One region of the Erwinia sp. 2186 genome, then DNA from elsewhere that is predicted to be linked to it. Evidence: predicted binding sites of a transcription regulator. Region 1 holds the regulator's gene; each other region holds the start of a gene.

Region 1 (5,974 bases):
TGCCACGCCGAAAATCCTCGTCAGCACGGATACCGAGATACTGACCGATTTTGTGGAGCCTTTTGGCGCTCAGTGGAAGCGCATCGCAGATGATAAGAACCTGTTGATGGATGCCCAGGGCCGCTTTACTAAAAACAGCGATGTCGCCCCGATGGCCGCGTCCACTTTACGTGGGCAAATCCTTCCCACCCCGTTGAAGGTTTCGGTGTTCTCTGATGACGCGGATCTCTCTGCTGGGGTGACGCTGGAACTGGCAAGCCTGTCGGCAGAGAAAGCCGAAGCCATACAGCAGCGTTTTGCGTTGATGGGAATCAAAGCGCAGCCCAATGGATACCCGATTACCACTCGGGTGAGCCAAAAAGCGTTCGATAAAAAGCTGGCCGTTCCGGGGGGATACACGCTGAATATTGGCAAGGACAAGGCTGAAGTGGTGGGTTATGACCAGAGCGGCGTGTTCTACGGTTTACAGTCGATCCTGTCGCTGATCCCGGCCGATGGCAGCCTGAACGTGGCGACGTTAAAGGCCAGCGATGCGCCGCGTTTCCAATACCGTGCGGTGTTCCTTGATGTGGCGCGCAACTTCCACAGCAAAGAGGTGGTACTGCGCTTGCTGGACCAGATGGCGGCGTGGAAACTCAACGTTTTCCATTTCCATCTGACCGACGATGAAGGCTGGCGTATTGAAATTCCAGGCCTGCCGGAGTTAACGGAGATTGGCAGCAAGCGTTGTCACGATCTCGAAGAGAAGCGCTGTTTGCTGCCACAGTTAGGATCGGGACCAAACAGTGATAACAGTGGCAGCGGTCATTTCAGCCGTCAGCAGTATATCGATATTGTGAAGTATGCTGATGCGCGCGGTATTCAGGTCATCCCGGAAATCGATATGCCGGCCCACGCCCGGGCAGCGGTAATCTCGATGGAAGCGCGTTACGATCGCTTGTTCAATGCCGGTAAGGAAAAAGAAGCCAATGAATTCCGCCTGCTCGATCCCAGCGACAATTCCAACACCACCTCCGTGCAGCTTTACGATCGCACCAGCTATCTCAATCCGTGCCTGAGCTCCTCGTTACGCTTTACCGACAAGGTGATAGGTGAAATCCAGGCGATGCATAAAGCTGCCGGACAGCCGCTGAAGACCTGGCATTTCGGCGGAGATGAAGCCAAAAACATTCGCTTAGGATCCGGCTATTCGGATAAGAACACACCCGTTGAAGGCACCGGTTTACTGGACTTAAGCCAGCAAGATAAGCCGTGGGCAAAATCCCAGGTCTGCCAGACGATGATTGAAGAAGGAAAGATCGAAGACCTGGATCATCTGCCGAGCGACTTTGCCCTTAACGTCAGCAAGCAGGTTAAGGCACACGGTATCGGCAAAATGCAGGCCTGGCAGGATGGTATTAAAGACGCTAAAAATGCCAAAGCCTTTGCAACGGACAGGGTTGCGGTCAACTTCTGGGACACACTGTTTTGGGGCGGTTTTGATTCTGCCAATGACTGGGCAGGCAAAGGTTATGAAGTGATCGTCTCCAATCCGGATTACCTGTATCTCGATTTTCCTGCCGAGGTGAATCCGCTGGAGCGGGGATACTACTGGGGAACGCGCTTTACCGATGAACGGAAAATTTTCCACTTCGCGCCGGATAACTTGCCACAAAACGCCGAGACTTCCGTCGATCGCGACGGCAAACCTTTCACGGCTAAATCTGACAAGCCCTGGCCTGGCGCTCACGGCATCTCCGCTCAACTGTGGAGTGAAACCACCCGTACCGACGCGCAGGTGGAGTACAAGCTTTTCCCGCGCATTTTGTCCGTGGCGGAACGCGCCTGGCACCGCGCAGCCTGGGAGCAGGATTATAAAGCCGGCAAAGAGTATACCGGCGGCAAAACCCGCCTGGTAGACCAGCAGGCTCAGCTGAAGGACTGGCAGCGGTTTGCCAACCTTCTGGGGCAACGTGAATTGGCAAAACTGGATAAAGCCGGCATTGCCTATCGCTTGCCGGTGCCCGGTGGGGTGGTGCAGGACGGTAAGCTGGTGGTCAATACCGAGCTACCTGGCTTAACCGTTGAGTACAGCCTGGACGAGGGGACAACCTGGCAGCATTGGCAGGCGGATCAACCGCCGGCGGTGGCCGGTAAGGTATTGCTGCGTACGCGCAGTCCTGATGGTCTGCGCGTCAGCCGGACGGAAGCGCTGTAACGGGGCGACAGGCAAAAAAAAACCGGTGAAGGATCACCGGTTTTTTGCTGTTAGTGTAGATTACTTGTCGTGCAGCGTCTCATCTTCACGGCAGTCACCGGTTGAGCAGTGACCGTAAAGGTACAGGCTGTGGTTACTGAGTTTGATGCCGTGGCGCGTGGCGATATCACGCTGGCGAGCTTCGATGTTTTCATCACGGAACTCGATCACCTTGCCACAATCCAGGCAAATCAGATGATCGTGGTGATGCTGCTGAGTCAGTTCGAAAACGGATTTACCACCTTCGAAATTATGACGGGTAACGATCCCGGCATCATCAAATTGGTTAAGAACGCGGTAAACCGTCGCCAGACCAATCTCTTCGCCCATGTCAATCAGACGCTTGTACAAGTCTTCCGCACTGACGTGATGGCCCTCAGGTTCCTGAAGTACTTCCAGAATTTTAAGTCGTGGAAGCGTGACTTTCAGGCCGGCCTTCTTTAATGCGGTGTTATTGTCAGTCATGCGGATATTGTCCTGTTACTTTGCTAGTCACTTTGTGGCTGAAAAGCCCTGAACATCGGTCGTCGCGAAAAGCCAAACGTCTCATTATAGAACTGATATTTCGAAATGAACACCACTGGCGATGCATCTCAATCAAGGGAGGTAAGGAGAAGAGTCGTTACGTCCGTGAGAGCAAGCGGTTGGGCTGACATTTCGCTCTGCCTCATCATAGTCGCTATTAGAGCGAAAGGCGCTGAGAAAGCGGGTGACCGATGGCGATATTTTACAGATTTGCAGATGAAAGTTACAAAAATGTGTCTATTACTTCTATAGGAAAAACCACTGGCCTGATGTGAGATACCTCCCAATCAGGCCGGTCTGATTACGCTTCCAGGATTTCTTTCAGCTGGAGCTCGTCATAAATCTGTTTGACCCACTGCTCGGTGCGCTCACTGGTGAGTTCTGGCTGACGATCTTCGTCAATAGCCAGACCGAGGAAGTGCTTATCATCCGCCAGCCCTTTCGAGGCTTCAAAATGGTAGCCTTCAGTTGGCCAGTGACCGACGATCACCGCGCCTTTAGGCTCGATAATGTCGCGGATGGTGCCCATCGCGTCACAGAAGTACTCAGCGTAATCTTCCTGATCGCCACAGCCGAACAGCGCAACGAGCTTGCCGTTGAAATCAATTTCTTCCAACGTCGGGAAGAAATCATCCCAGTCGCACTGCGCTTCGCCGTAGTACCAGGTTGGGATACCGAGCAGCAGAATATCAAAGGCTTCAAGGTCTTCTTTGCTGCTTTTAGCGATATCATGAACTTCAGCCACCTCTTTACCGAGCTGCTTCTGGATCACTTTTGCAATGTTTTCTGTATTGCCCGTATCGCTGCCAAAGAAAATGCCTACGATTGCCATGACTTACTAACCTCTTGAAACGTATTGATAGGGTAAAGGCTGCTTATTACAGATACCGGCAATGATAGCAGACAGCTACAGGGGGATAAATGAGTAATCCGCCTGCTTTTGTCGCTTTGTGCTTCACCGGGGGGTGCTGAAAGCGCCTGTTCAGCGGTCCTGATCGGCCAACTGCGCCATGACCATTTCTTCAATCAGCTCGCTGCGGCTCATATTACGCTGCTCGGCAAGCTGGTTCAGAGCATCAACCGCGTCACTGTTCATTTTCAGTTCAACGCGCTTCAGCCCGCGCACTTTATCGCGCTTAAGCTGGTTGCGTTTGTTGATACGCAGCTGCTCATCACGCGTCAGCGGATTGGTTTTTGGTCGTCCCGGGCGACGGTCATCTGCGAACAGATCGATCGTGGTGCGGTCCGTGTTTTCTTTTGCCATAGAATCGTGATACTGAAAGGCTGGAGTTCTGATGGTTCAGGCCTGATGTCGGCTGAAATTCGTGCAGCGACAAATTTTTAGCGCGCCATCATACCCCAGCGAAAGTCATGACGACAATGATTTAGCCATCTCAGGATATAATTGTTTTTACAGCGCAAAAAAACGGCGTATTGCGCGCAAAACAGCATCAGGTTTCTCGGCATGGACCCAGTGACCGGCACCGTTGACCACATGCGCACGGGCTTTGGGGAACTGCGCCAGCAGGGCGTCACGATATTCATCGGCCAGGTAGGGCGAACGTTCGCCGCGAATAAACAGCGCGGGATGCTCCCAGGCCGGAACCGGCTGCCAGCCAATAATCCGATCGTAGCACTGCCACAGCACCGGCACGTTAAACCGCCATTCCCCTTGCTGGAAGGATTTCAGCAGAAACTGAATCACGCCTTCTTCTTCTATCGTTTCACGCATCAGCGCTGCGGCATCGCTGCGTTGCGTAATGCCCGCTGCGGTGACCGCCTTCAGCGCCGCAAAAATCGTATCGTGATGGCGAGTCGGATAAGCGACCGGTGCCATATCGATAACCACCAGCTGCTCGATGCGTTCTGGCGCCAGCGCGGTTAACGCCATCGCCACTTTTCCGCCCATCGAATGTCCGATGACCGCGACCCGGTCAATCCCTTCGTCATCCAGCGTTTCCAGTACATCGCGGGCCATCGCCTGATAATCCATCTGGTCATCGCGAGGCGATAAACCGTGGTTTCTCAGGTCGATCTGCACCAGCTGGCGATCGTCCTTTAACCCTCGCGCCAACACGGACAAATTATCAAGGCTGCCAAAAAGGCCGTGGATTAACACCACGGGAACCTCAGGGCGGGCGGATTGTTCAGATAGCAAGCGGGTATTCAATTTCATAACAAAGTTCTTACTGTTGAAACGAGGGGTTAGGGTATCATAGATTCACTTTTTCCTGCCGTGACGGCCAGAAAGCGCCCGCCAATCTTTTTGCGGCATATTCTGACTTTTACTGGTATCAGGGGCTGGCGCTACACCCCGGCAGGATTTAACTTTATAATCCTCGTGTTAGAGCTGGAACGATCCTGTGCGGCTTGTTCAGGCAGCGTACAGACCGGCTCTTATCAGCAATAAATTGTACTGGATCAAGATGAAAACTATTGAAGTCGACGAAGAGCTCTACCGTTATATCGCCAGTCACACTCAGCATATTGGTGAAAGCGCCTCTGACATTTTGCGTCGTATGCTTAAATTTACGGCCGGGCAAAAAGCGCCTGCTACCGCAGCGGTAACGGCATCTACTGCCGTGAGCGTCGCGAAAGACGCGGCGCCAGTGAAGGTGGAATCCCGCCCTCAGGACCGCGTTCGCGCGGTGCGTGAGCTGCTGCTGTCTGACGAATATGCTGAGCAGAAGAAAGCGGTTAACCGTTTTATGCTCATCTTGTCGACTTTATATAATCAGGATCCCAAAGCTTTTGCCGCCGCGACCGAGTCACTGCTTGGCCGCACGCGCGTTTACTTTGCAGGCAATCAGCAGACCCTGGTACAGAATGGCACCCATACCAAGCCGCAACATATTCCCGGCACGCCGTATTGGGTGATCACCAACACCAACACAGGTCGCAAACGCAGCATGGTGGAACACATCATGCAGTCAATGCAGTTCCCTGCGGAACTCGCTGACAAGGTTTGCGGCACCCTCTAACTGATAAAGAAGCGTCAGGGAGAATCGCCAATGGCCAATCACCCCCGTGCAGGGCAACCCGCCCAGCAGAGTGATTTGATTAACGTTGCACAATTAACGTCACAGTATTATGTCCTGCAGCCCGATCTGAGCAACCCGGAACATGCGGTTAAATTCGGGACTTCTGGCCATCGCGGCAGTGCAGGGCGTCAGAGCTTTAACGAGACGCACATTCTGGCTATTGCTCAGGCGA
Region 2 (5,974 bases), 740 kb from region 1:
GGACGTGAGGGTTCAAGTCCCTCTCTTCGCACCATAAATCACGTTGTTCATATTACGCAGCATTCGAGCGATGGTGGCGGAATTGGTAGACGCGCTAGCTTCAGGTGTTAGTGTTCTTACGGACGTGAGGGTTCAAGTCCCTCCCTTCGCACCAATGCGGTGATATGAATAAAAAGTTAAGTTCAACAGAATGCGAAGGTGGCGGAATTGGTAGACGCGCTAGCTTCAGGTGTTAGTGTTCTTACGGACGTGAGGGTTCAAGTCCCTCTCTTCGCACCACGTTGAAACTGGCTCACTGCTTTTCCCTGCATCATCTCCCCGATTATCTCTGCACGGCCTTTCTCTGAATCACTTTCTGTTTTCACGTTGCATTCCGTTTTTCATCGGTTCGATCCGCTATTCCTTTGCGACTCAGCGTCCCCTGCTCTGTTAAAGCATGCCGAAATTAACGGATATGGCCGCCATGCCGCCCGCCAGTGCCAGGCAGGAAGGTAACAGCAGGTAATGACGCAGACGTTTGTGATAGAGCATCGCCACGGTGGCCAACAGCGCAATCACCATGATCACCCGCCATTCGCTGAATGACAGTTTCATCAGGGCGATAAGCGGCATCACTGCACAGGGCAGCAACACGCCCCAGGCGCTATCCAGTTTTTTTCCGAACATCCAGCTTACCCCCCAAAGTCCACATGCGGTGACCAGTGCTATCAGCATTGTCGTACCCACACCCTTTCAAATGATAATGATTACCAATAGCATATAAGAATATTTATCACTTTGCAGCATAATTTACCGTGCCGCTGTTGAAACTTTGCCCGCGCTGATGACACTCAGAATGTTAAGTGGTAAATTGGCCAGGTTCACTATTAAGAAATTCCAAATAATAACAGAAAGAAACTATTCCACGCGCGAATGTAGTCCGCCAATTTAGGTTAATGGTGCGGGTTTATTCATTGCAGTCACGAGTAGAAAATAATGAAATTACAAAGCTATGATGAATTGCTTAACAGCAAGCATCGGCTGTCGCTGATGCTCTTTCTCTTTTTAAACACAGCAACGTCTTTATTTTGTTTATGTAGCACTAAAGGGAAACTGGGACAGGTTCAGTTTTCAATTCCCACGGTTGCCATCGCACTATTTTGTGCGGTGATCATCGCGTGGATGCTTTTAAAGCCGTCAGGGAAATTTCCGATATTAAATCTGGTCGCGGTAATTACCGGTTTGCTGTGGACGTGGCAAATTTACGATAAGTACGAAAGGGTATTTTATTTCGACGGCAGCTTTTTAGTAATCAGTCTGATTAGCGTGTTTTTTATCAGTGCCATCGCGCTGGGCGACCATCTGCTGGCATTTTGCCTGCATACGGCTCCGCCTTCCGTCGCGGTGTTGGTGCTGGACCACGGGCAGAACACGCTGCTGATCCTGTTTACCATTGCGCTGCCGCTGATTGGCTTTACCTTGCACCACCTGATGCAGCGCCGCCGGGACAACTTTACCCTGCGCCTGATGCGGCAGCTGTATGAAGAGAAAGAGACCTACAGCGACCTCAGCATGCTCGATCCGTTGACCGGGCTGTACAATCGCCGTGGGCTGAAAAACCGGCTGGAGAACATCCTCGAGAACCACGCGGGCAGCCACTTCGTGCTGCTGCTGGATATCGATAACTTCAAGGCCTACAACGACAACTACGGCCATGCGATGGGCGATCAGGCGCTGGCGCGCGTCTCGGTGGCGATACGGGATGCGGTGCGTTCAAGGGACATTGTGACCCGCTATGGCGGCGAAGAGTTTCTGGTGCTGCTGACCAACGTCAATGAGTCGATTGCCCGCAAACTGTCGGAGCGCATCCGCCAGTACGTGCTGAATCTGGAGATCCCGCATCTGTTTAATGACCGGGTCGCCACGCACGTCACCATCAGCGCCGGGTTTGCGCCCTTAATCGAAGAGGATTTCGATGCGGCGCTGGCCAATGCCGACCGCGCACTTTATCTGGCAAAAGGCCGTGGACGTAATACGATCCTCTCCTTTGAAGACATAACGAAAAGTCCGCTTACCCACCCCGCAGATGCAATGTGATATTTTTAACTGGCCCGGACGTCCGGGCCAATACGTTGAATTAATTTATCGCTCTCCTTAATACAAATCCCAGGCCTGACGGGTTTATTTGGCATAATGACCGGCGATTTTATTCCCTATTCATTAAGCCGATGAATGAAAAATTGTTGTTAATAAAAAATGGCAATAATGCATTCTTCGGCGAAGGTGATAACAGGAAATAACCCAGCCATTGTTATTCCCTATAATTGGAATTAACTCTACAGTGCCGGGAAACGTCGCGGCTATGGAATAAGTTGCTATAAAGCCGTCAATAACGCCTGCCTGCTAACCTTCAGCCTAATCCCTGCTGTTATTATGGCCAATGCGATCAAAATTCAGCCAGATTTCTTATCAATTCCCTTTCAGGCCCGGCGCACAATTTGCTGCTTGTTTGTGCGTATGGCCTCAGATAGAATCAAGAACGATTATCATTTGTTTTTGTATTCGGTTTACGCTGGAAATCCCATGGCCACCATCGTCCGTCAGGCAGTTGAGTATGGTTCACATCCGCTGATCTTTTTGCAGAGCAATCGTTCGCTGGCGTCTTCGCTGCGCGCCTTGTTCAGTGAACACCGTGCTTATTTCCTGGATAGCGTGAAGTTGGGGGAAGAAGCGCCCGCCAGCAGCATGACGCTGGACCGCTGGTCGACACCGGAGAATTTCGCCCGCCTTAACGCGCAGTACGGTGACTATATCTACCGTGAGCATGGCGAGATGGAACGCGAAAACAAGCCGCTGCAATCGCTCTGGGCGCAGTGGTATTTCGGCCTGGTGCTGCCGCCGATGATGATGGCACTGCTGATTGAAAACCGCCCGCTGGACTGCTCACCCGAGCATTGTCACGTTGAGTTCCATGAAACCGGCCGCCCGGCAACCTTCTGGTTTGACGTGCGCGAAGATGAAGAAGCCCGTTTCCTTAGCCCACAACGTCGTATGGATCGCCTGATCCAACAGCATCTGATCCCGGCGGTGCGCGCCATTGAGCAGCACGGTGATATCAACGGCAAGCTTATCTGGAGCAACACCGGCTTCGCCGTGCACTGGTTCCTCGGTGAACTGGCCCCTCTGCTGGGCAAATCCCTGCACGCCGAACTCGAACACGCCTTCTTCTTCAGCAAAACCCTGCTGGACGGTTCCGACAACCCTTTCTATCGCACCATGCTCCCGCGTGACGGTGAAATGCAGCGACGTACCTGCTGCCAGCGCTATCGCCTGCCGGAAGTTGAGCGCTGCGGAAACTGCACGCTAAGCTAAATTAACGCCTTCCCGTTTACAGTCAGTCTGCTCTGTGGCAACTTTATGCGCTTCGTTATGTGGGAGAAAAGCATGAGCCTGGAGTCTGTACGGCAGTTCTTTGCCGAGCGCGCCCCTGATATTGGCATTATCGAGCTGGCCGAGAGCACGGCAACGGTCGCTCTGGCGGCACGGGCACACCATGTGGAGCCTGGCCAGATTGCCAAAACCTTGTCGCTGAAGGTGAAAGATCGGGTGGTATTAATTGTGACTCGCGGCGATGCCCGCCTGGATAACCGTAAGCTGAAAGCGACGCTGGGTGCCAAAGCGCGCATGCTCAGCACCGATGAAGTGGTGAACTGGACCGGTCATCCGGTCGGCGGCGTCTGCCCGTTCGGGCTGGAAACCCCTTTACAGATCCTGTGCGATATCTCGCTGAAGCGTTATGAAGAAGTGCTGCCTGCAGCCGGATCGATTAACAGCGCCGTGCGTATTTCGCCCGAGATGCTGGCGCAACTGACCGACGCCAAATGGGTCGACGTCTGCGAGATCCCTGCCTGACGGCAACAAAAAAGGGCGGCTCTGAGAACCGCCCTTTTCGCTTACTCCCCTAGCGGGACTGTTCGCTCACCTTGCCGGGTGAAGACGATATCTCCACCCCGCGCGTTTCCCTGCCGAAAGCCACCAACACACAGATCAACACCGCCACGGTGCCGGCGACAATCGCCATCGCCAGGCCATAGTTGTTGCCATGCGCTTCCGCTATCGAGGATTGCAGCGTGGCATTGACTGACGCAATCAGGTTACCCAGCTGATAAACGAAGCCTGGCAGCACCGCGCGGGTATTGGCCGGCACCAGCTCGGTCAGGTAGGTTGGCACCACGCCCCATGCGCCCTGCACCATAAACTGCATCAGGAACGCGCCCAGCCCGATCATCACCGAACCGGTCGAGAATGCCCACAGCGGGATCACCGGCAGCGCGAGGCAGGCAGCAATCATCATCGCTTTCTTACGGCCAATTTTCTCTGACAGCGTGCCAAAGAACACGCCACCGAGCATCGCGGCGATGTTGTAGCAGATAGCGATGATGCTGACGGTATGCGGATCGAAGCCGTGCTGTACCTTCAGGAAGGTGGGATAGAGATCCTGCGTGCCGTGGCTGAAGAAGTTGAAGCAGGCCATCAGCAGTACCAGATAGACACACAGCTTCCAGTGGCTGCGCAGCACCGGCATCAGCGCGGTGCTCTCTTTACGTTCCCGTGCCGCCAGCCACACCGGCGACTCAGGGACTTTGAAATAGATAAACGGCAGCAGCAGCACCGGCAGCGCGCCGATCAGGAACATGCCGCGCCAGCCGACGGAGGCATAGAACAGGCCGAAAATAATCGATGCCAGCAAATAGCCACAGGGATAACCCGCCTGGAAGATCCCCGACATCAGCCCGCGCGAGCGGTCAGGAATGGTTTCCATCGCCAGGGATGAGGCCACGCCCCAGACGCCGCCCATCGCAATACCGTAGATCACCCGGAAGGCGAGGAAGGTGCCGAGGGTCGGAGACCAGGCGGACAGCAATTCGAAAATCGAGAACATCAGGATGTTGACCATCAGAATCGGTCGACGACCAAACCGTTCGGCCAGGCGGCCAAACAGCAGCGCGCCAATCGGTCGCACCGCCAGCGTCAGCATGATCGCCAGCGAGACGTGCGAAATTTCGGTGTGGAAGTTGGTAGCAATATCACTCAACACGAAGACCAGTATAAAAAAGTCGAACGCGTCCAGCGTCCAGCTGGCAAAGCTGGCGAAAGCCACATTGCGCTGGGTCGAAGTCCAGTTGAACATAGGGTTATCCTGTCTTGCTGCGGCCAAGGCCCGGATATCGGGTCAAGAAATGTTAACTATTTGTTTATAGCATGTAAGTAAATAGCGATCTTCGCGTCTTTGTCAGCGCAAGATTCAAGCTGTAAACCGGCGTAACACTTCATTACCCGCCTGATAGTTAGCAGGGGTAAGGTGCTGCCGCGATGTTAATGCTTCGGCACTAATTGTTTATTTGCTACACTCCCGCCGTGGATTTTTGACCAGGATATTCAAGGCTTGTCGCTGATTCAGATGCACCGTTCGCCCAACCGCTTTGCGGCCTGGCTGGCGGTGGTGGCCATTTTGCTGCTGTTTATTGCTCCGGTGATTTCCAAATCCCTGGTGAGTGATGCTGCGCGTGATTCGATGATGATGCCGGGAATGGCCATGGATCATGACATGGCGATGCATGATGAGATGCCGATGGACGGCATGAACATGGCCACGATGTCGCCGCTTGAACATGCCCGCATGATGCAGCACCATCCGATGTCGATGATGGATGACAGCGCCTGCGGCTACTGCGTGTTACTGGCACACCTGCCGTTAGATTTGACCAACTTCCCTGTTTTGTGGTCTTCACTTCAGGCCGCCAGGCTTCCCGATTCGCCGCCGTTCCGCCCCGCTGTGGCACGGTTTATTCCGCAGTTTTTCCATCCCCGCGCCCCACCCGCTTACTGAGCCGGTTAAACACTAAAAATATCCTGTCGTTATAGCGGCAGGCACCTGCTCATGCCTGGAAACAGGCGGATGGAAAAATATCATGTCAGAAAAAATCCTGGCGCA
Region 3 (5,974 bases), 2.3 Mb from region 1:
CAAGGAAGGTTATCTTGCCGATCCGATGCACGGCGGCAATCAAACGCTGGCCTCCTGGAAAATGATTGGTTTCCCCGGTGCGCGCGCCGATTACCAGGATCAAATGGATCATCCCAACCAGCCTTACCCGCTGGGACCGGTGAGTATTTCAGGCAAACGGAGCGTTTAACACATGGCAGCAATCAAAAAAGATCCCGTGGATATGGTGATCGTCGGCTTCGGCTGGACCGGATCCCTGATGGCGATGGAACTGGCCAACAGCGGGCTGAATATTCTCGCTCTTGAACGTGGCGAACAACGCGATACCTACCCTGATTTTGCTTACCCGCGCAATACCGATGAGCTGACCTACGGCATTCGCCTGAAGCTGTTCCAGAATGCCGCGCGCGAAACGGTGACGGTGCGTCATGCCACGGCGGATACCGCCATGCCGTATCGCCGCTTCGGTTCTTTCCTGCCGGGCGATGGCGTCGGCGGGGCAGGCGTGCACTGGAACGGGATGTTATGGCGTCCGCTGGAAGCCGACCTGAAAATGCGCAGCACGGTGATTGAACGTTACGGCGCCTCGTTTATTCCGCAGGATATGACGGTGCAGGATTACCCGTTTACCTACGCGGAAATGGAGCCCTATTTCGACAAGTTTGAGAAGATTTGCGGCGCGTCTGGCGATGCGGGCAACCTCAACGGCCAGAAGCAGGAAACCGGCAATCCTTTTGAAGCGCCGCGTCAGAATCCGTATCCGACCAAAGCGCAAAAGCGTCAGTACGGCGGCCAGCTGTTTTCGCAGGCCGCGGAGGGACTGGGCTATCACCCGTTTACGCTGCCTGCCGCTATCTGCACTGAATCCTATACCAACCCGTACGGCGTGCAGCTGGGCGTCTGTAATTACTGCGGTTTCTGTGAACGTTTCGGCTGCTTTAACTACTCCAAAGCCTCGCCACAAACCACCGTGCTGCCGGCGCTCTATCAGCACAAGAACTTTGAGCTGCGCACTCAGGCGCAGGTGATCCGGGTGAACACCGACTCCAGCGGCAAAAAAGCCACCGGCGTGACCTATATCGATGCGCAGGGCCAGGAAGTGGAGCAGCCTGCATCGATTGTGGTGCTGAGCACTTTCCAGCTGAATAACGTGCGTCTGCTGCTGCTGTCGAAAATCGGCAAGCCTTACGACCCGATCACCGGCGAAGGGGTGGTCGGCAAGAACTACGCCTACCAGATGAACGGCGGCATCAAGCTGTTCTACAACAAAGAAAAAATCTTCAATCCGTTTGCCGCAACCGGCGCAACCAGCGTGTTTATGGACGACTTCAACGCCGAGAATTTCGACCACAGCAGCCTGGGATTCATTGGCGGCGCGACCATCTCGGCCACCACCACCGGCGGCCGTCCTATTCAGCAAATGAGCACGCCGAAAAACGCGCCGCGTTGGGGATCGGGCTGGAAGCAGTCGATTAAGGATAACTATCTGCACGCGATGGGCGTCGGATCGTCCGGTTCGGTGATGCCGTACAAGCAGTGTTATCTCGACCTTGACCCGACCTATCGCGATGTTCATGGCCAGCCGCTGCTGCGGATGACCTTCGACTGGCAACAGAACGAACTGAAGATGACCAACTTTATCAAGGACAAAGCCGAAGGCATCGTTAAGGCGATGGCACCCGATCATTACGAGGTCAGTTTTATGGGCATGAACGCACATTACGACGTGCGTCCGTACCAGTCCACGCACACCACCGGTGGCGCGATCATGGGCGATAACCCGAGAAACAGCGTGGTGAATAAGTACCTGCAAAGCTGGGATGTGCCGAACGTGTTTGTGCTGGGCGCCTGCTGCTTCCCGCAGAACCTGGCCTATAACCCGACCGGGATCGTGGGGGCAACCGCGCTGTTTGCGGCCAATGCCATTCGTACGCAGTATCTGGCCAATCCCGGACCGCTGGTTCAGGCTTAACAGGGAAGAAAAAAGATGATCAAGCATTCTGGATGGTTAGCGTCTTTGCTGTTTGCCGGTCTGGCTTCCGCGTCAGCATCGGCGACAGACGCGCCGGTGAGCAAAGGGCATTATCTGGCACAGGCCGGTGACTGCGCGGCGTGCCACACCTCGGCGGGCGGCGCGAATTTTGCCGGTGGGCTGAAGATGGTCACCCCGGTAGGCGCAATTTATTCCACCAACATCACCCCGGATAAGCAAACCGGCATCGGCGATTACAGTTATGACGACTTTGCCAACGCGGTGCGTGGCGGCGTGGCGAAAGACGGACACCGGTTGTATCCGGCGATGCCTTACACCGCATTCGCGAAGATCACTGATGAGGATATGCACGCGCTGTACGACTACTTTATGAACGAAGTGCCGGCCGTGCATCAGGCCGACCGCGACAGCGATATTCCCTGGCCGTTAAGCATGCGCTGGCCGTTAACGGTGTGGAACTGGGCGTTCCAGGACGACAGTCGTTATCAGCCGGACAGCAGTCAGACTGCAGAATGGAACCGCGGCGCTTATCTGGTTCAGGGGCTGGAGCACTGCGGCACCTGCCATACGCCGCGCGGCATCGGTTTCCAGGAAAAAGCATTGGACCAGAAGGATTCGGCTTACCTGACCGGCGGCACGCTGGAAGGCTGGCACGCGCCGGACCTGACCGGCAACGTGCACGCCGGCATTGGCAGCTGGTCGCAGCAGGATATCGTCAGCTTCCTGCAAACCGGCTGGACGGCAAACAGCGCCGCGTTCGGATCGATGACCGACGTGATTGAGCACAGCACGCAGCACTTGAGCGATCGGGATCTGAATGCGATGGCGGTGTACCTGAAAAGCCTGAAATCGTCGAATCCAAAAGCCGTGGCACCCGAACCCGACAGCCGTACCCAGGCAGCGCTGGTAACAGGGGATATGAGCAAACCGGGAGCGCAGGTGTATATGGATAACTGCGCCGCCTGTCACCGCACCGACGGTAAAGGCTACAGTAAAACCTTCCCGGCGCTGGCACACAACCCGGCGATCTTAAGCGACGATCCGTCGTCACTGATAAGCATTGTCCTGCGCGGGGGCAAAGCGGCGGTAACGCACCAGGCGGTGACCGGATTAACCATGCCGGACTTCGGCTGGCGTCTGGACGATCGCCAGGTGGCGGATCTGTCGACCTTTGTTCGCAGCAGTTGGGGGAATAATGCGCCGGCGGTGAAACCCGAGCAGGTGAAGGCGCTGCGTAAAACGGTGTCGACCGTGGAGCGCAAGGATCCGGACAAGCAGCAGCAGCCGCAGCAATAACCTGCCGCTGAAAAGCAAAACGCCTGACAAATGCTGTCAGGCGTTTTTTTTAACTTGGGCTATCGCGCCCGGACTGACCCGGCTTAAGCCTGTGGGTTGCTGGTGGTGCTCATTTTCATCAGATCTTTATCAACGAAGAACATGCCCTGTCCACCGGTGCCAACCAGCGCCAGTTTATCCAGTACGGATTTGAACAGCTTCTCTTCTTCGTGCTGCTCGGAAACGTACCACTGCAGGAAGTTAAAGGTCGAGTAGTCCTGAGTGGTCATTGACGCGTGCGCCAGCTCGTTGATTTTGCCGGTGATCAGCTTCTCGTGCTCGTAAGCCTGCTCCAGCACTTCGTTCAGCGAGTTAAAGGTCACCGGCGGAGCCGCAATGCTGCCCAGTACCGGCATCGCGCCGGTGTCGCTCAGGTAGTTAAACAGACGCTGCATATGCTGCATCTCTTCAACGGAGTGTTCACGCATAAAGGCCGCAGCCCCTTCAAACCCTTTGTCAGCACACCAGGCGCTCATCTGCAGGTACAGATTGGCAGAGTAGAACTCCAGGTTTAATTGATCGTTCAGTTTGGCGGTCATGTCGGCAGTCAGCATAAAGGCTCCATTAGCGATGATGGGATATTATTAGAAGTGTCATTGGGCGCAATTATGCACGCATGTTGCCTAAATAAAAACCGTTAGTTGCGGATTTTATCTTATTATTTGGTGTTCGTAACATTATGATAGTTAAGTGATAACTATTCGCGCATTAATACCAATTATTCAATTTTCCAAATGGTTTTGATAACCATTCTTATTGTTATTTGCGCGGAAAGATAATTCTGAAAAACGCATAACGTGCTGCTAAAAATAACGCCCCCGAATAAATCAGGGGGAATTATTATCACTCCACCATTAAGCGGTCGAGGATTGCCTGGGCGGTGGTGACATCGGTCACCAGCGCGTTGATCATCCCGGAGCGCACCGCGCCAATGATGCCAGCCGCTTTTTCCGGCGTGGCCGCCACGCCAATACTCAGCGTGGTATTGCGCAGCTGGGCGGTGGAGGCGGCGATCATCCGCTCTTCGCCTTCCCAGTGCAGGATCTCACCGCTTTCGGTCACGTAATGCCGCAGCACGTCGCCCGCCGCCTGGCTGAGCGCCTGCTCGTTGGCGGTGGCGGTGGTGGTTTCTGACGGGGCCGGCAGATGATGGGTTAAGCCGACGCCGACAATCGCCACGTCGAGGTTATCCCACAGTGAAATAATTTGCTGCACGCCGGCATCAGCCAGAAATGCCTCACGCAACATCGGCGAGGTCAGGTAGGGCGCATGCAGGAAATGCGGCACGCCGCCCATCTGTTCCGCCGCCTGACGGACAAATTCATTGATCTGAAAATGCGCCGCCGCCTGCTGCATCCCGCCGTTCATCGCTACCGTCATCACGCCAGGAATTTTCGGCAGGCCGCCCATGGTCACTTCCCGCACCGCACGACCCCAGCCAATGCCGATCACCGAACCGGCCGCCAGATCGGCCTGCTGCAGCAAGCCCGCCAGCGGCGTGGCCAGCGAGCCGAGGATATTGGTCGGCGGTGGCTCCACCACAGCGGCGCTTTTCAGCCCCAGCCGCTGGATAAGATCGGCGGTGATCTCTTCAGGCGACGTCAGTTCCACCACCTCGATCCGCACGATCCCCGCCGCGCGGGCTTTGTTCAGCAGCCGCGAGATGGTGGCGGTCGATACGCCCAGTTTTTTAGCAATGTCCACCTGAGCCATGTCTGACTGATAGTGCAACTTTGCCACCATATGCATCATCGCCCGCGTTGTCGCGGCGTCTTGTAAAAGAGGTTCTTTCAGCTTGAAATTCCTTTCTGCAATGTATTACACTCAGTTCATCGATTGAAGGATTATTGCGCAACACCCCACAAATTGCAATGCGTATACCCGGCAAAAACCCTGACAGGACGCCGCATCAGCACTGATGCTCCAGGGGGATCGGGTATGAAGTCGCACACTGAAAAATGAGGCTGTAACCGTGTTCTAAAACTGAAAAACTGTCCAGGAGACAAAAATAATGTCACATATGTCAACGTCAGAACTGCGTGGTTATCAACAGATTTGCGGCAGCAACGGCGCAATGCTGGTCATTGCCTGCGATCAACGTGGCGCAATGCGCAGCCTGCTCTCATCCGACCCGGATCAGCAGAAAGCCATTTCCGAACAGCAGCTCGGTCGCATCAAGGCGGATATCACCCAGTATCTGGCCAGCCAGGCCTCCTGTGTGCTGGTGGATCCGGTCTGTGCGGTCCCCGATTTGGTGGATGACGGCATCATTGCCCGCGACACCGCGCTGCTGATTGGGCTGGATGCCTCAGGCTGGGATACCACCGCCGAAGGCTACCGCAATTCACGTCTGGTGGAAGGCATCAACGCCCGCCGCGTGCGTGAGCTGGGCGGCAACGGTGGCAAAATCATGGTCTACCTGCGTGCCGATCGTCCGGAGGCCAACGACCATAACCTCACTATTCTCCGCCACTGTATCGAAGACTTCAGCAAAGAAGATCTGCTGCTGGTGGTCGAGTTCCTTACCTATCAGTTAGAAGGCGAGAGCGATGCGGACTATAAAAGCAAGGTTCCTGCGCTTATCTATGAAGGCACCAAACTGTCGCTGGATTGCGGTGCGAAAGTGCTGAAAATTCCCTATCCGGGATCGCCTGCCGCCTGTGCCGC
Region 4 (5,974 bases), 2.0 Mb from region 1:
CGCGAACCGGTTCGGTGTAACCGTATACACTGCTATGCTTTCCCGGAAACCGACCTCTACTGAACAGGATTTATTCATGGTTTATCAGGCAGATGCAGAACGTTATCAGAAAATGACCTATCACCGCAGCGGACGGAGTGGCCTCAAGCTACCGGCAATTTCGTTAGGCTTATGGCATAACTTCGGCGACAGCACCCGCGTGGATAACAGCCGTCAGCTGCTGCGCCATGCATTTGATAACGGTATCACTCATTTCGATCTGGCTAACAACTACGGTCCACCACCGGGTTCAGCTGAAGAAAACTTTGGCCGCATCCTGCGGGAAGACTTTGCGCCGTACCGTGATGAGCTGATCATTTCGTCCAAAGCGGGTTACACCATGTGGGACGGCCCTTATGGTGACTGGGGTTCGCGTAAATATCTGATTGCCAGCCTGAACCAGAGCCTGAAGCGGATGGGACTCGATTACGTCGATATCTTCTATCACCACCGTCCAGATCCTGAAACGCCGCTGGAAGAGACGATGGGCGCACTGGACCACATTGTGCGTCAGGGCAAGGCGCTGTATATCGCGCTGTCCAACTATCCGGCTGAACTGGCGGCAGAAGCCATTGGCATCCTCAAGCAGCTCGGCACGCCATGTCTGATCCACCAGCCGAAATACTCGATGTTCGAGCGTGCGCCAGATAACGGTCTGCTGGACGTGTTGATAAAAGAAGGCGTCGGCAGCATTGCCTTCTCCCCATTGGCTGGCGGCGTGTTGACCGACCGCTACCTGAACGGTATCCCGGAAGATTCGCGCGCGGCCAGCGGCAGCCAGTTCCTCAGCGGCGACCAGTTGACCCCGGAGAAAATGGAGAAGGTGCGTCAGCTGAACGCGATGGCGCAGGAGCGTGGGCAGAAACTGTCTCAGATGGCGCTGGCCTGGGTGCTGCGGGAAAACCGCGTGACCTCGGTGCTGATTGGTGCCAGTAAAACCAGCCAGATTGATGATGCGGTTGGCATGCTGCAGAAGCGTGATTTCAGCCAGGCTGAACTGCAAAAAATCAGCAGCATTCTCGGCTAAACCCGTCCCGCCGCGCCCTGCGGCGGGATCGCTCCAGATAAATCTCAAATCTCCCCGGCAGGCAGTTTTTCGGAATCCCCCAGGCGAAACGGCAACAAACTCTTTATAATCTTGGCTGCACAGCGGAGCAGGTGAGCCGTTGATAAGGAGATCCAATGAAACGTTTATTACTTGTTGCCACCTTAGTGGCAAGTTTATCCCCGTTGGCAATGCACACAGCGCAGGCTGACAACGCAAATATCACCTTAGCTCCTGGCGTCTCGTTACATATTGGTGACCGCGATCCGCGCGGTAATTACTGGGACGGCGGCCGCTGGCGCGATGGGCACTACTGGCGCAGCAACTACCGTTATGATGAAGGCCGCTGGTGGCGACACGAGCAGTGGCGCAGGCATGAAGAGATGCGCCGTCGTCACGAATGGGAGCGGGAACGCAGATGGCACGATCGCGAACGTCATCGCGAATACCGTCATCATGAAAGAGAGCGTCATCACGACCACGATCATCGCCATTAAGCGATCAAAAAAGCCGACCTGTTAAGGTCGGCTTTTTTATCGGCTGCGCAGTAATGAAGTCGGCTTACAACCCCATGGCCATCGCCACCAGCAGATACAGATTCAGCGCCACCACCACCAACACAATCACCTTGCCTGCCAGCTGCATCGGGCGTGAGTTCACCATATCGCCCATCAGCTCGCGGTTGCCGGTAAAGGTCAGCAGCGGGATTAACGCCAGCGCGATACCGAAGCTCAGCAGTACCTGACTCATCACCAGGATACGTGTCGGCTCCCATCCGGCAAGGATCACGATAAAGGAAGGCAGCATGGTCACCACGCGGCGCACCAGAATCGGAATGTGAATATGGACGAAGCCCTGCATCACCACCTGCCCGGCCATGGTGCCCACCACGGTGGAAGAGAGTCCGGCAGCCAGCAGGCTCAGACCAAACACCAGCGCCGCTGCGCGACCCAGCAGCGGATCCAGCGTCAGGTAAGCCTGATCCAGATCGGCAATGCCGGTATGACCGCTAAAGTGGAACGCGGCCGCCGCCGTGGCCATCATCGCCAGATTGACGAAGCCGGCAATGGTCATCGCAATCGCCACATCCAGTTTGGTTGACGAGTAGCGCTGTTCACGCGAGCCGCCGTCGGGATTTTGCGTTAACGAGGAGTGCAGATAGATCACGTGCGGCATAATTGTCGCGCCCAGCACGCCCGCCGCCAGTAACACCGCATCGGCGGTTGGCAGCGAAGGCACGGCCAGTCCCTGCATCAGATCGGTAATCTTCGGCTGTGAGAAGAACAGTTCGATGACGTAAGCCGCCGCGACAAACAGCAGCAGGCCACCAATCACCAGTTCCAGCGGCTTTTTACCGTGGTTTTGCAGCATCAGGATCAGGAAGGTGACCACGCCGGTGAGCACCGCGCCCTGCAGCAGACTGACGCCGAAAATCAGCTTGAAGCCAATCGCCGCCCCGATGAATTCCGCCAGGTCGGTCGCCATGGCAATAATTTCAGCCTGCACCCAGTAAAACCAGACGGCAGGACGCGGGAAACGATCGCGGATATGTTCAGCGAGGTTTTTCCCGGTAGCGATGCCGAGTTTGGCAGACATCAGCTGGATCACCATCGCCATAATGTTGGCCCACACCACCACCCACAGCAGCGTATAGCCATAAGAGGCGCCGGCCTGAATATTGGTGGCAAAATTGCCGGGATCGATATAACCGATAGCCGCGATAAACGCAGGGCCCATCAACGCAAATTTGATTTTGCGCGATCCGCGAACCGTTTGTTCTACTGTGCGGCCTTCAAACATAGTTAGTCCCCTAAACACCTGAAGAGATCATTGTCTTTTAAATGATAATGATTATCAAGCGCATTTGAGTGGGTTTTGCATATCGCTCTGATAGCCAGTACTAAGAAATATAGCAAAGGCTATACCTTGATTTCAAACTACTCCATAGCTAAAAAATGAGCAATCACTTTTCGTGCGCCGGTAAAAGCTTAACCTTCCGATGCGTGGGGTGTTTTTTTAAACAGTATCAGGATGTGATCAATCAGGGGATTCTGTCGGGAAGGGTGATAGGTAATTGTTATATTGTGTTCTAGATCTCGTTTTTCAGTTTCTTGTTACATAGAATGTGCAGCGAAATATAACATCCTTCAAAAATGGAGCACACATGTCAGGCATTTTTCATTTTGCTTTGGCGCTGGTGATGGTAGCCGTGCTGGCCTTACTGGTTAGCACCGATCGGAAAAACATCCGCGTACGTTTTATTATACAGCTTCTGGTTATCGAAGTGCTGCTTGCGTGGTTCTTCCTTAACTCTGAAGTGGGTCTTGGCTTCGTTAAAGGGTTTGCGGGTCTGTTCGACAAATTGCTGAGCTATGCAGCACAAGGGACTAATTTCGTTTTCGGCAACATGAGTGATAAAGGCCTGGCATTCTTCTGGCTCAATGTTCTCTGCCCTATCGTGTTTATCTCTGCACTGATCGGGATTTTGCAGCACTTCCGTATCCTGCCGATTGTTATTCGCGCCATCGGTACCGTGCTGTCAAAAATCAACGGCATGGGCAAGCTGGAATCTTTTAACGCCGTGAGCTCGCTGATTTTAGGTCAGTCAGAGAACTTCATTGCCTACAAAGATATCCTCGGAAAAATGTCTCAGCGCCGCATGTACACCATGGCGGCAACGGCGATGTCTACCGTATCAATGTCAATTGTGGGCGCGTACATGACCATGATTGATCCGAAATACGTGGTGGCCGCGCTGGTACTGAACATGTTCAGCACCTTTATCGTGCTGTCGATCATCAACCCATACAGCGTCGACAGCGAAGAAGAACTGACGCTGGGCGCTCTGCACAAAGGGCAGAGCTTCTTTGAGATGCTGGGTGAATACATCCTGGCCGGTTTCAAAGTTGCGGTGATCGTCGCGGCGATGCTGATTGGCTTTATTGCGCTGATTTCAGCGATTAACGCCCTGTTCGATTTCGTCTTCGGCATCAGCTTCCAGGGTGTGCTGGGTTACGTCTTCTACCCGTTTGCCTGGGTGATGGGCGTGCCGGCAGGTGAAGCGCTGAAAGTGGGTAGCATCATGGCAACCAAACTGGTGTCTAACGAGTTTGTGGCGATGATGGATCTGCAAAAAGTGGCGGCTGAACTGTCACCACGCGGCGTCGGCATCCTCTCCGTGTTCCTGGTCTCTTTTGCGAACTTCTCGTCTATCGGGATTGTGGCAGGCGCGATCAAAGGCCTGCACGAAGAGCAAGGTAACGTGGTTTCCCGCTTCGGCCTGAAACTGCTGTACGGCTCAACGCTGGTGAGCGTGCTCTCTGCTTCCATTGCAGGATTAGTGCTGGCCTGGTAACACGCCAGAACGAAAAAAGGCGAACCTGTGATGGGTTCGCCTTTTTTTTACTCGTCGTTCAGCGAGGCGTGACCAGCGGTAAATCCAGATGGTCGCGCAACGTGGTTCCCTGATAGCCCTGCCTGAAGGCACCGCGCTTTTGCAGTTCCGGGATGACCCGTTCAGCAAAATTATTCAACGAGGCCGGCATATCAGCGGGCATCAGCACGAAACCGTCGCAGGCTTTGGCCTCTACCCAGGCAATCATCTCGCTGGCAATCTGTTCTGGCGTGCCGGCAATCACCTTAAATGAGGCGCTGGCCGCATAGGCTTTCGCCACTTCGGCCAGCGTTTTCCCCTCTTTCCTTGCCTGAGAAATCACGTACTCAAAGCGCCCTTTGCTGCCGCTGATTTTGTCGAAGATATCCGGGAATATGTCGTTTTCATCATGCTGGGACAAATCGTAATTCATGCTGGCAGACATAAAGCTCAACCCGGCTAACGGATTGACCAGTTCATCCAGCCGACGGCGCTTCTCTTCCGCCTCCTGCTGCGTTGCGCCCACAATCGGCATCAGGCCGGGCAGCACTTTACAGGCTTGCGGTGGACGACCCAAGGCGGCCATCTCCTGCTTAAACTGCTGATAAAATTGCTGCGCGCGCGCCATGTCGGGTTGAACGGTGAAAATCACCTCTGCCACCCGGGCGGCAACCTTTTTAAAATCCTCCGAGACGCCCGCCAGGATCTGCACCGGCCTACCCTGCGGCGAGGCGGCGACGGTCAGCGGCCCTTTGATATGGAAATGCTCGCCGTGAAAATCGGTATAGCTGACCTTTTCCGGATCCATATAAACGCCGCTCTCCTGGTCGGCCACCAGCGCACCAGGCTGCCAGCTGGCAAGCAGCTGATGCACCGCATCGATAAACTCTCCCGCACGCTGATAACGCGCCTGATGGCCTAAATGCTGCTGGCGGCTGAAATTGCGTGCTTCGCCATCATTGGTCGAGGTCACCGCGTTCCAGCCCATTCTGCCGGCGCTAAAATGATCGATTGTGGCGATGGTGCGGGCAGTATGGAAAGGCTCACCGTAGGTGGTCGATACGGTAGCGCCTAAGCCAATGCGATCGGTAAACAGGCTCAATGCGGTCAGCAGCGCCATCGGTTCCGGACGGGCATAACCCGGACGCGACTGAAGGGTGCTGGCGATGTCGTTACCGTAAATATCATCGATCGACAGTTTGTCGGCGATAAATGCGAAATCAAATCCGGCCTGCTCGGCTTTTTTCACCAGCGTCAGCCAGGTCTGCAGCTGCATCGGATCGTTATTTTGCGCCTCAGGATGCCGCCAGCCTCCGGCGTGCAACCCGGTGTCGCTGAGATAAAGCGCCAGATGCATGCTATTTCCCCTGCGAAAGGCTGAGGTCAATAAAGGAAGCCGCCTTCAGCGGTGCCGGGATCAGGCCATTTTTCACGTAGAAATCGGCGGTATTTTGCTGCACCGCAACCACGTCCTGACTGTTGGTGTCGACGGAGTTCACTTCGCGCTTCACCTTTGC

What was found. The regulator Fur, encoded in region 1, represses iron uptake genes when iron is present. The targets are predictions, from matches to a motif close to ATAATAATGAGAACNACTATCAA.
Region 2: the regulator Fur is predicted to act here: its motif matches at 2,507-2,529, upstream of fhuF (siderophore-iron reductase FhuF).
Region 3: the regulator Fur is predicted to act here: its motif matches at 4,048-4,070, upstream of ftnA (non-heme ferritin).
Region 4: the regulator Fur is predicted to act here: its motif matches at 2,920-2,942, upstream of ACXKZG_RS06465 (Nramp family divalent metal transporter).

What each region holds. Positions count from the first base shown of each region.
Region 1 covers NZ_CM173824.1:3,443,674-3,449,647, reverse strand. Annotated here, with positions in the region: gene ACXKZG_RS16020 (beta-N-acetylhexosaminidase) at 1-2,197, shown strand, start outside; gene fur (ferric iron uptake transcriptional regulator) at 2,258-2,701, opposite strand; gene fldA (flavodoxin FldA) at 3,063-3,593, opposite strand; gene ybfE (LexA regulated protein) at 3,744-4,025, opposite strand; gene ybfF (esterase) at 4,173-4,937, opposite strand; gene seqA (replication initiation negative regulator SeqA) at 5,188-5,742, shown strand; gene pgm (phosphoglucomutase (alpha-D-glucose-1,6-bisphosphate-dependent)) at 5,773-5,974, shown strand, end outside.
Region 2 covers NZ_CM173824.1:4,179,148-4,185,121, forward strand. Annotated here, with positions in the region: tRNA gene ACXKZG_RS19480 (tRNA-Leu) at 1-34, shown strand, start outside; tRNA gene ACXKZG_RS19485 (tRNA-Leu) at 68-154, shown strand; tRNA gene ACXKZG_RS19490 (tRNA-Leu) at 193-279, shown strand; gene ACXKZG_RS19495 (DUF1435 domain-containing protein) at 430-714, opposite strand; gene ACXKZG_RS19500 (GGDEF domain-containing protein) at 976-2,076, shown strand; gene fhuF (siderophore-iron reductase FhuF) at 2,563-3,351, shown strand; gene ACXKZG_RS19510 (YbaK/EbsC family protein) at 3,424-3,891, shown strand; gene ACXKZG_RS19515 (MFS transporter) at 3,941-5,170, opposite strand; gene ACXKZG_RS19520 (DUF2946 domain-containing protein) at 5,441-5,869, shown strand; gene ACXKZG_RS19525 (PepSY-associated TM helix domain-containing protein) at 5,952-5,974, shown strand, end outside.
Region 3 covers NZ_CM173824.1:787,650-793,623, forward strand. Annotated here, with positions in the region: gene ACXKZG_RS03625 (gluconate 2-dehydrogenase subunit 3 family protein) at 1-169, shown strand, start outside; gene ACXKZG_RS03630 (GMC family oxidoreductase) at 173-1,951, shown strand; gene ACXKZG_RS03635 (c-type cytochrome) at 1,967-3,268, shown strand; gene ftnA (non-heme ferritin) at 3,352-3,861, opposite strand; gene ACXKZG_RS03645 (sugar-binding transcriptional regulator) at 4,151-5,050, opposite strand; gene ACXKZG_RS03650 (tagatose-bisphosphate aldolase) at 5,319-5,974, shown strand, end outside.
Region 4 covers NZ_CM173824.1:1,404,289-1,410,262, reverse strand. Annotated here, with positions in the region: gene mgrA (L-glyceraldehyde 3-phosphate reductase) at 77-1,066, shown strand; gene ACXKZG_RS06470 (DUF2502 domain-containing protein) at 1,222-1,581, shown strand; gene ACXKZG_RS06465 (Nramp family divalent metal transporter) at 1,646-2,884, opposite strand; gene ACXKZG_RS06460 (NupC/NupG family nucleoside CNT transporter) at 3,249-4,439, shown strand; gene ACXKZG_RS06455 (NtaA/DmoA family FMN-dependent monooxygenase) at 4,498-5,814, opposite strand; gene ACXKZG_RS06450 (ABC transporter substrate-binding protein) at 5,816-5,974, opposite strand, start outside.